2 regions of the Acidovorax sp. LjRoot129 genome follow, and region 1 is predicted to be linked to the other one. Evidence: predicted binding sites of a transcription regulator. Region 1 holds the regulator's gene; the other holds the start of a gene.
The links. Region 1 encodes FNR, which switches genes on or off when oxygen is low (the NO sensors DNR and NnrR bind a similar motif). Its sites were predicted from a motif close to TTGATNNNNATCAA; they were not measured.
Positions count from the first base shown of each region.

Region 2: a site for FNR is predicted at 2,029-2,042, ahead of ACSQ3Q_RS00345 (hemerythrin domain-containing protein). Genes of this name have one in related genera too.

Region 1 covers NZ_CAXUSE020000001.1:1,964,922-1,968,989, reverse strand. Annotated here, with positions in the region: gene hemN (oxygen-independent coproporphyrinogen III oxidase) at 1-646, opposite strand, end outside; gene fnr (fumarate/nitrate reduction transcriptional regulator Fnr) at 834-1,556, shown strand; gene ACSQ3Q_RS09015 (hypothetical protein) at 1,578-1,868, opposite strand; gene ACSQ3Q_RS09010 (FixH family protein) at 1,943-2,245, opposite strand; gene ccoG (cytochrome c oxidase accessory protein CcoG) at 2,319-3,764, opposite strand; gene ccoP (cytochrome-c oxidase, cbb3-type subunit III) at 3,882-4,068, opposite strand, start outside.
Region 2 covers NZ_CAXUSE020000001.1:72,689-76,756, reverse strand. Annotated here, with positions in the region: gene ACSQ3Q_RS00350 (alkene reductase) at 147-1,250, shown strand; gene ACSQ3Q_RS00345 (hemerythrin domain-containing protein) at 1,387-1,965, opposite strand; gene ACSQ3Q_RS00340 (methyl-accepting chemotaxis protein) at 2,197-3,873, opposite strand; gene ACSQ3Q_RS00335 (heavy metal translocating P-type ATPase) at 3,989-4,068, opposite strand, start outside.

The DNA.
Region 1 (4,068 bases):
CATAGATGAGATCGACATTGATCGACTCAAACCCGAGCGCGCGCGCAGACGCCACCAGCGCGAACACCTGCTCGGCGGGCTGGACGCGGTGCACGGCCTTTTGCACTTCCGGGTCGAAGTCCTGCACACCAAAACTCAAGCGGTTGAAGCCCAGCTCGGCCAGTACGGCCAGGCGATCGGCATCCACGGTGCGGGGGTCCACCTCGATGGAATACTCGCCCCCCGGGGCGAGCGTGAAACTGCGCTTGAGCATGGCCATCAGCTCGCGCAGGCCCTCATCCGACAGGAAGGTGGGCGTGCCCCCGCCAAGGTGAAGCTGACTGACGACCTGCCCCTTTCCGCAATGCGCGGTGTGCAGGTCGACCTCACGCTGGAGGTAGCGCAGATAGACCTCTGCGCGCTCGTGGTGTTTGGTGATGATTTTGTTGCAGGCGCAGTAGTAGCACAGCGACTCGCAAAACGGGATATGGACGTACAGCGACAGCGGCAACGCCTTGGCAGGAGAACCCATCTGGCGGTGTTGCAGCGCGAGGGCATAGTCCTCGTCGCCAAAAGCCTCGACGAATCGGTCAGCTGTCGGGTAGGAGGTGTAACGGGGCCCCGGCACGTCGAAACGGCTCAGGAGTTCAGGGGAAGCAGCGGTCATGGGCGAATATCCTTGCGGGCATGCTCACTGTGCCGTAGGCTACCCCTACCGTCCTTGATCTACATCAAGCGATGGCGCGGACCGAAGGGCGACAATTTGATTCACATCATTCGCCACTCCGCAATGCGGAGCCCTTTCGCTCCGACTGTCGGGCGCGAATGCTCGAAAACCTACCAGCTCACGCCCCATGACTCCCCTCACCATCAAAGTCGCCTGCTCCAATTGCAACCTTCGAGAACTGTGCATGCCGGTGGGGCTGAGCGACGACCAGCTTCAGCGCATCGACGATATCGTGGCCGTGCGCCGCAAGGTCAAACGCGGCGGCACGCTGTTCCGCAGTGGCGAGACATTCACCTCGCTCTACGCTATCCGCACCGGCTTTTTCAAGACCAGCGTGGCGACCGAAGACGGGCGTGACCAGGTCACCGGCTTTCAGATGGCCGGCGAGATCATCGGCCTTGACGGCATCGTGAATGACGTGCACACCTGCGATGCCATCGCACTCGAAGACGCTGAAGTCTGTGTCATGCCCTTTGACCGCATCGAAGAGCTGTCGCGCGAGGTCACGGCCCTGCAGCACCATGTGCACAAGATCATGAGCCGCGAGATCGTGCGGGAGCACGGCGTGATGCTGCTGCTGGGCAGCATGCGGGCCGAGGAGCGCCTCGCAGCGTTCCTGTTGAACCTGGTGCAGCGCCTCCACGCCCGCGGTTTTTCCCAGTCGGAGCTCGTGCTGCGCATGACACGCGAAGAGATCGGCAGCTACCTGGGCCTCAAGCTTGAAACGGTGAGCCGGGCGTTTTCCAAGTTTGCCGAAGACGGCATCGTAGAAGTCAAGCAGCGCCATGTGCGCATCCTGGAAACCGAGGCACTCAAGCGCATCGTCAACAGCCAGCCGGCCTGCCACTGAGCAGCGTTGCGGGCCAGGGCTTCAAGAGCAGGAATTCTTGCGGCAGTCCTGCGGCCGCGCATCCGGCGAAACCGGGCAGCGGTTGAGCTCGAACGGTGACATTGCCAGCAGCGTGGTGAGGGCGCTCGAAGCCATAGTGATGGCCCAGAAAGCGAAAAACGCCAGGGTATAGACACCCTGCCGCGACAAAGCCAGTGGTTGCCCAAACCAGTGCAGATCCTGCGGATCCACCATGGCAAACACCAGCATCTCAAGGACCCCCGCCGTCAAAAAAGCGGGCCAGGCAATCCACATCAAGCGTTGCGTCCACATCGGTCTTATCTCCTTGTCATCGGCGGTGTAGCAAGCTGGCTGCACCCAGCGTTCAGCCTGCTCTCCACCGGTTTTTATCGTGGCTGGTCCTGCACCGGGGTGGCTGCATGGTTGCGGCCCTTGATCGCTGGTGCCAGGCTTTTTTCGGGGTTGGCCAGCGTCTTGTTGATCTCGATGCCCTGGCGGTAATAGTCCTCGGCCACCACGGGGTCCGGCCGGGAGACGGCCAGCCACAGCGTTACAAAGCCAGCGACGATCACGATGGCGGGGCCGGCAATGACGAGCCAGACATGGCCGAACTTCCACCACGGGGCGGGAGCCCTACCTGTGGCAGGACTTGTGGCGCTTGCGGGCCCGATGGCGGGATTGGATGGCATATCAACACTCCTCAATATCTGTTCACTCGTAGGCACCAGGTGATGCTTGAGCCGGGTGCGCCTGCGGTGCGCGCTAGCGCGGCACCAGAAAAACCGACTTCTCCGTGACTTGGGCTGCCGCGCCCACAGCCTGCACGTCAAACTGCACAGGATGCGAGCCCGAAGCGGCCGAGCCGTACGGTATCTGCAGCCGCACTGCCACCCAACGGGACTCCGCGGCGCCGATCTCCACCTCGGCTTCCGAAGCCACCTCAATCCCCTGCAGCCCGCGCGCGGCGATGCGATAACGCTGCGGCCCTTCGGTGGCGTTCATGATCTGCAGGCGGTAGATGTTCTCCAGCTTTCCGCCAGCCACGATGCGCGAGAGCGCAGCACGGTCGCGCACCACATCCACCTTTAGTGGCGTGCGCGTGACCAGGCTGGCCAGCATCGCAACGCACAGGGCGACCAGCACCGCCGCATAGATCAGCACCCGCGGCCGCAGCACGCGTCTCAGCATCTGCGAAGGGCTCCAGCGCTTCTCTACCCCGTTCTGGGTGGAGAAGCGGATGAGCCCCCGCGGGTAATGCATCTTGTCCATCACGGTGTTGCACGCGTCCACGCACAACCCGCAGCCAATGCACTCGTACTGCAGCCCCTCGCGGATGTCGATGCCTACCGGGCACACCTGGACACACAGGGTGCAGTCGATGCAGTCGCCCAGTCCCTTGGCCTTGTGATCCACTGTTTTGCTGCGCGGTCCCCGCGGCTCGCCGCGCGCCACGTCGTAGCTCACCACCAGCGTGTCCTTGTCGAACATCGCGCTTTGAAAACGCGCATAAGGACACATGTACTTGCAGACCTGCTCGCGCATGTAGCCGGCGTTGCCATAGGTGGCGAACCCGTAGAACAACACCCAGAAGAGCGCCCAGCCGCTCTGCAACGCCAGCAGCTCGCTGCCCAGCTCGCGGATGGGCACGAAATAGCCCACGAAGGTGAACCCGGTCCACACCGCGACCGCAATCCACACCACCTGCTTGAAAAACTTCTTGCGTACTTTTTCAAAGGTCCAGCCACCGTGGTCCAGCCGCAGGCGGGCACTCCGGTCGCCTTCGATCTTGTGCTCGATCCACATGAACATTTCGGTGTAGACCGTCTGCGGGCATGCAAAACCGCACCACAGCCGCCCCGCCACCGCGGTGAACAAAAAGAGCGACAGCGCCGAGATGATGAGCAGGCCCGTGAGGTAAATGAAGTCCTGCGGGTACAGCACCAGGCCAAAGATGTAGAAGCGCCGCGCGCCCAGGTCAAAGAGCACCATCTGGCGCTGCCCCCATTGCAGCCAGGGCAAGCCATAAAAGACGAGTTGCGTGAGAAACACCATGGCCCAGCGCCAGCGCGCAAACACGCCGCTGATCGAGCGCGGGTAGATCTTCTTCTGCGCCTCGTACAGGGACACCATTTCGCCCTGTGAAGACACGTCGGCTGCCACCGCTGTGATGGGGATGACCTTGCGAGTGGACTCGCTGGGGGACGTCATGGTGTTGTTGTGCCTACAGGCTGCTAAACGCGGGATGGTGGGAAGTCAGGAGACGAAGCGGATGACGGAGCTCTTGGGGCAGGCCTTCGCACCGTCCGAAAGAGCGCAGTCCTTGCGCTAGCGTGCAGCCACCTGCTTGCCAGACAGGCCCCAAACGTAGGCCGACAGCACACCAACCTGCGCTTCCGTCAGCTTGTCTGCCTGCGCCGGCATCTGGTTGACCTTGCCCTGGTTGATCATGGTGGCGATGGCCGCTTCGCCCCAGCCGTGCAGCCAGATGTCGTCTGTGAGATTGGGGGCGCCC
Region 2 (4,068 bases), 1.9 Mb from region 1:
GGCCGTGTAGCCAGGCGGCTTGGCCGTGCAGGCCATAGCACAAAACCAGAGCCCATGTTGACGCCAGTGCGCTGCACGTTTTGCGCTGCAGCATTACCCTTCGCGGTCGGTTGCAAACGCGTCCACCTCATTTTTGAAAGCCTCGCATGCCTTTTCTGTCCGACCCCATCCAAGCTGGTGACCTGAAGCTGGCCAACCGCGTCGCCATGGCGCCCCTCACGCGCAACCGCTCGCCCAACGCCGTGCCCACCGACCTCGTGGCCACCTACTACACGCAGCGCGCCAGCGCCGGGCTGATCATTTCCGAGGCTACCGCCATCTCCCACCAGGGCCAGGGCTACGCCGACGTGCCCGGCCTGTATGCGCCAGAACAGATTGCCGCCTGGAAGAAGGTCACATCGTCCGTGCACGCGGCGGGCGGCAAGATCGTGGTGCAGCTGTGGCACGTGGGCCGCGTCTCGCACACCGACCTGCAGCCGGGCAACGCCGCACCGGTGGCGCCCTCGGCCATCCAGGCCAAGACCAAGACCGTGCTGATCAAGGACGGCGTGCCCACCTTCACCGAAACCTCGCTGCCCCGCGCGCTGGAGCTGTCCGAGCTGCCCGGCATCGTCGACGACTACCGCCGCGCCGCGCGTGCAGCGATCGAAGCCGGCTTTGACGGCGTGGAAGTGCATGCCGCCAATGGCTACCTGATCGACCAGTTCCTCAAGACCGGCGCCAACCACCGCACCGACGCCTATGGCGGCAGCATCGAGAACCGCGCCCGCCTGCTGCTCGAAGTGGTGACCGCCATCACTGCGGAAATCGGCGGTGGCCGCACCGGCATCCGCCTGTCGCCCGTCACCCCCGCCAACGACGTGGTGGACGCCGATCCCCAGCCCCTGTTCGACTACGTGGTGCGCCAGCTGGGCCCGCGGGGCCTGTCGTACATCCACGTTATCGAAGGCGCCACAGGAGGCCCGCGAGAGATTGCCGACCGCCCCTTCGACTACGCCGCGCTCAAGGCTGCGTACCGCGCGGCGGGTGGCCAGGGCGCCTGGATGGTGAACAACGCCTACGACAAGGCGCTGGCCGAAACGGCGCTGTCCAACGGCGCAGACATCGTGGCCTTTGGCCGCCCGTTCATCGCCAACCCGGACCTGGTGCAACGCCTGGAACGCGGTGCGCCACTGAACGAAGTGAATCGCGCCACGTTGTACGGCGGCGGGGCCGAGGGGTACACGGACTACCCAGCTCTGGCTGCTTAAATTGGCAGCTTAAAAGTAGCCGCCATCCTCCGCTGTCGTTTGCGCTGAGCAGGTCGACGCTCCACGCGGCGCTACGACCGGCTCAGCGTGATCAGTTTTTTCCTTTTGGACGGCTGCCCACCACCCGGGCAATGGATCAGCCCAGCCCGATGGGACTGGGCGCTCGCATCACGATGCGCGTGAAAAGCCGGTCGTAGGCTGGGTCTCGCGCCGGCCCCTCGGCCAGCGGATTGGCGTTGCCCGCAAAGGCCGCGTCGATGGCCGTCCAGTCCTCAGCCTTCAGGTGTTGCTGCGCCGCTGGCAGCACCACGGTTTCTTCCAGCCGCATGTGCTCCAGGTAAAAACGGACGTAGGCCCGCAGCGCCTCGGCGAACACCTCGCGGCGCGCGTCGCCCATCAGCTCCCAGCCCAGCAGCAGGTGCTGCAGCTCGCGCACCGCGGCCTCGCCGCCGGCATGCTCGCGCTCCAGCTGGGCAATGGCGGCAACCGCCTCGGGCGCACGCTCGGCCACCTTGGGGAACAGCCACTGCGACTCTTTGACGTGGTGCTGCCGCTCGGGAAACTCGTCGATGTAGAACAGCATTGCGCGCATCACGTCAAAAAACGCGGAGGGGTCGTCGCCCGGCCCCTGGTCGAGCAGCAGGCGCAAGGAGTGCAGCACGGCCGCGAGCGACGCGTGCTCTTCGCGGATGGTCCGCAGGCTGATGGATGACATGGCAGCACGCTCCAGGGGAGGAAGACAGACCCCGAAGCGTGGCACGCACGGGCTTGCCCGGCCATGACGCAGGTCAAAGGTTAGGCAAACGGGTGGCATGCCCCGCGCCCCGCCATAGCCAGAACATCAGTAACCCGCCCGCACAGCCCCATGAAAAAAAGCCCTGCACGGTACACCGGCAGGGCTTTGTAAGGCTGGCGCGGTCCAAAGACCGCAGCCGCACAGACGAGATCAGCGTGTGAGCAGAGCCCGCGAAGCACCCGCCAGCACCTGGGGGTGCTGTTGCTGCGGCGACTGGTAGCCCGTGCCGGCCGCAGAATGCGCGCCTGGGCGGCCGTCCTGCGCCCCGGCCAGCCGGAACTGCTGCACCACCTGCGACAGGCGCGCGGCCTGTTCGCGCATCGACTCGGCCGCCGCCGCCGATTCCTCGACCAGTGCGGCGTTCTGCTGCGTCATGCGGTCGATCTCGCCGACCGATTGGTTCACCTGGCCGATGCCGGCCGACTGCTCTGACGCAGCGGCGGTGATCTCGCCAATGATGTCGCCCACGCGCTGCACGCTGGCCACGATCTCCTTCATCGCCTTGCCCGCGTCTTCCACATGGCGCACGCCGCCGTCCACGGCCGCCACGCTGTTGTGGATCAGGCCCTTGATGTCGCTGGCCGCCGCCGCGCTGCGCTGGGCCAGGCTGCGCACTTCGCTGGCCACCACGGCAAACCCGCGGCCCTGCTCGCCTGCGCGCGCGGCTTCCACGGCCGCGTTCAGCGCCAGGATGTTGGTCTGGAATGCGATGGAATCGATGAGGCCGATGATGTCGCCGATCTTGCGGCTGGAGGCCGAGATCTCCTGCATGCTCGAGACCGCCTGCTGCACCACCGAGCCGCCGTGCGTGGCGGTGTTCGACGCCGATGCGGCGAGCTGGTTGGCCATCTGCGATGACGAGGCCGTCTGCTGCACGGTGGACGTGAGTTCGGACAGCGACGACACGGCCTCCTGCGCGTTGCTGGCGGTCTGCTCGGTGCGCTGCGACAGGTCCTGGTTGCCCATGGCGATCTCTTGGCTGGCCGTGGCGATGTTGCCGCTGGCATCACGCACCTGCGCCACCAGCGAGCCCAGGCCCTGCTGCATGTCGCGCAGTGCGCGCTGCAGGTCAGCGACCTCGTCCTTGCCTTCGGCATGGATGGGCTGCGACAGATCGCCCCCTGCAATCGCCTGCGCCATCCGGCGTGCGTCTTCGAGCGGGTTGCAAATGGAGTTCATGTTCATGAGCGTGGTCGGCACCACCACCACCACCGTGATGAGCACCGCCAGCACAAACAGCCACTTGGTCTCGTCCGACACGCGGCCCTGTTGCTCCACGGCCTTGGCCACTTCGTTGCGCAGTACGGTATCGAGCTCGGCCACCAGCTTGTCGGCCTGATCGAACTCGGCCACGGCCTTGCCACTCATGCGGTTGGCGATGGTGGCGGTGTCGTAGCCGCTGGCTTCGAGCTGGCGGGCTACATGCGCAAACAGTTCGCGGTAGCTGTCCAGCTTGGTCACGATGTTGCGCACCACCACGTTGTCGGCGTCGTCCTCGCCCTCCAGGAATTTCGCCGCGATCTTCTTGGCCTTGTCCTGGCTCTGCAGCCACTTGGTGTGCGACGCCTTCACGGCCTCGGGCTTTTCATAACCAATGATCATGTCCTTTTCGAACTGGCGGATCGCACCCATCTCGCCCCGCAGCTCGGCCATGTAGCCCACCTTGGCGAACGAGTTGTCCATGAAGTTCTGGCTCATGTCGTGGATGCGAAACATCCCCAGCATGCCTGCGCCGCCCAGCAGCCCCAGCAGCCCCAACACCACGCCAATGGCCCCAAGCATGCGCATTCGGATGGTGAACTGCCGCATGAACGAGAAGATATTCATGATGTGTCGTCCTTTTATCGGTATAGAGGTGCCGCACCACCGCGCAAGGCGGCCACCGGCATGCAACAAAGCGTTGCAGTTTGCCAGACATCCGTGACTGCCTAGTACGTGTTTATCACATGCGCCACCGCTTCAGTAAGAGGGCATTCGCCATCACACTGACCGAGCTCAATGCCATGGCAGCACCGGCCACCA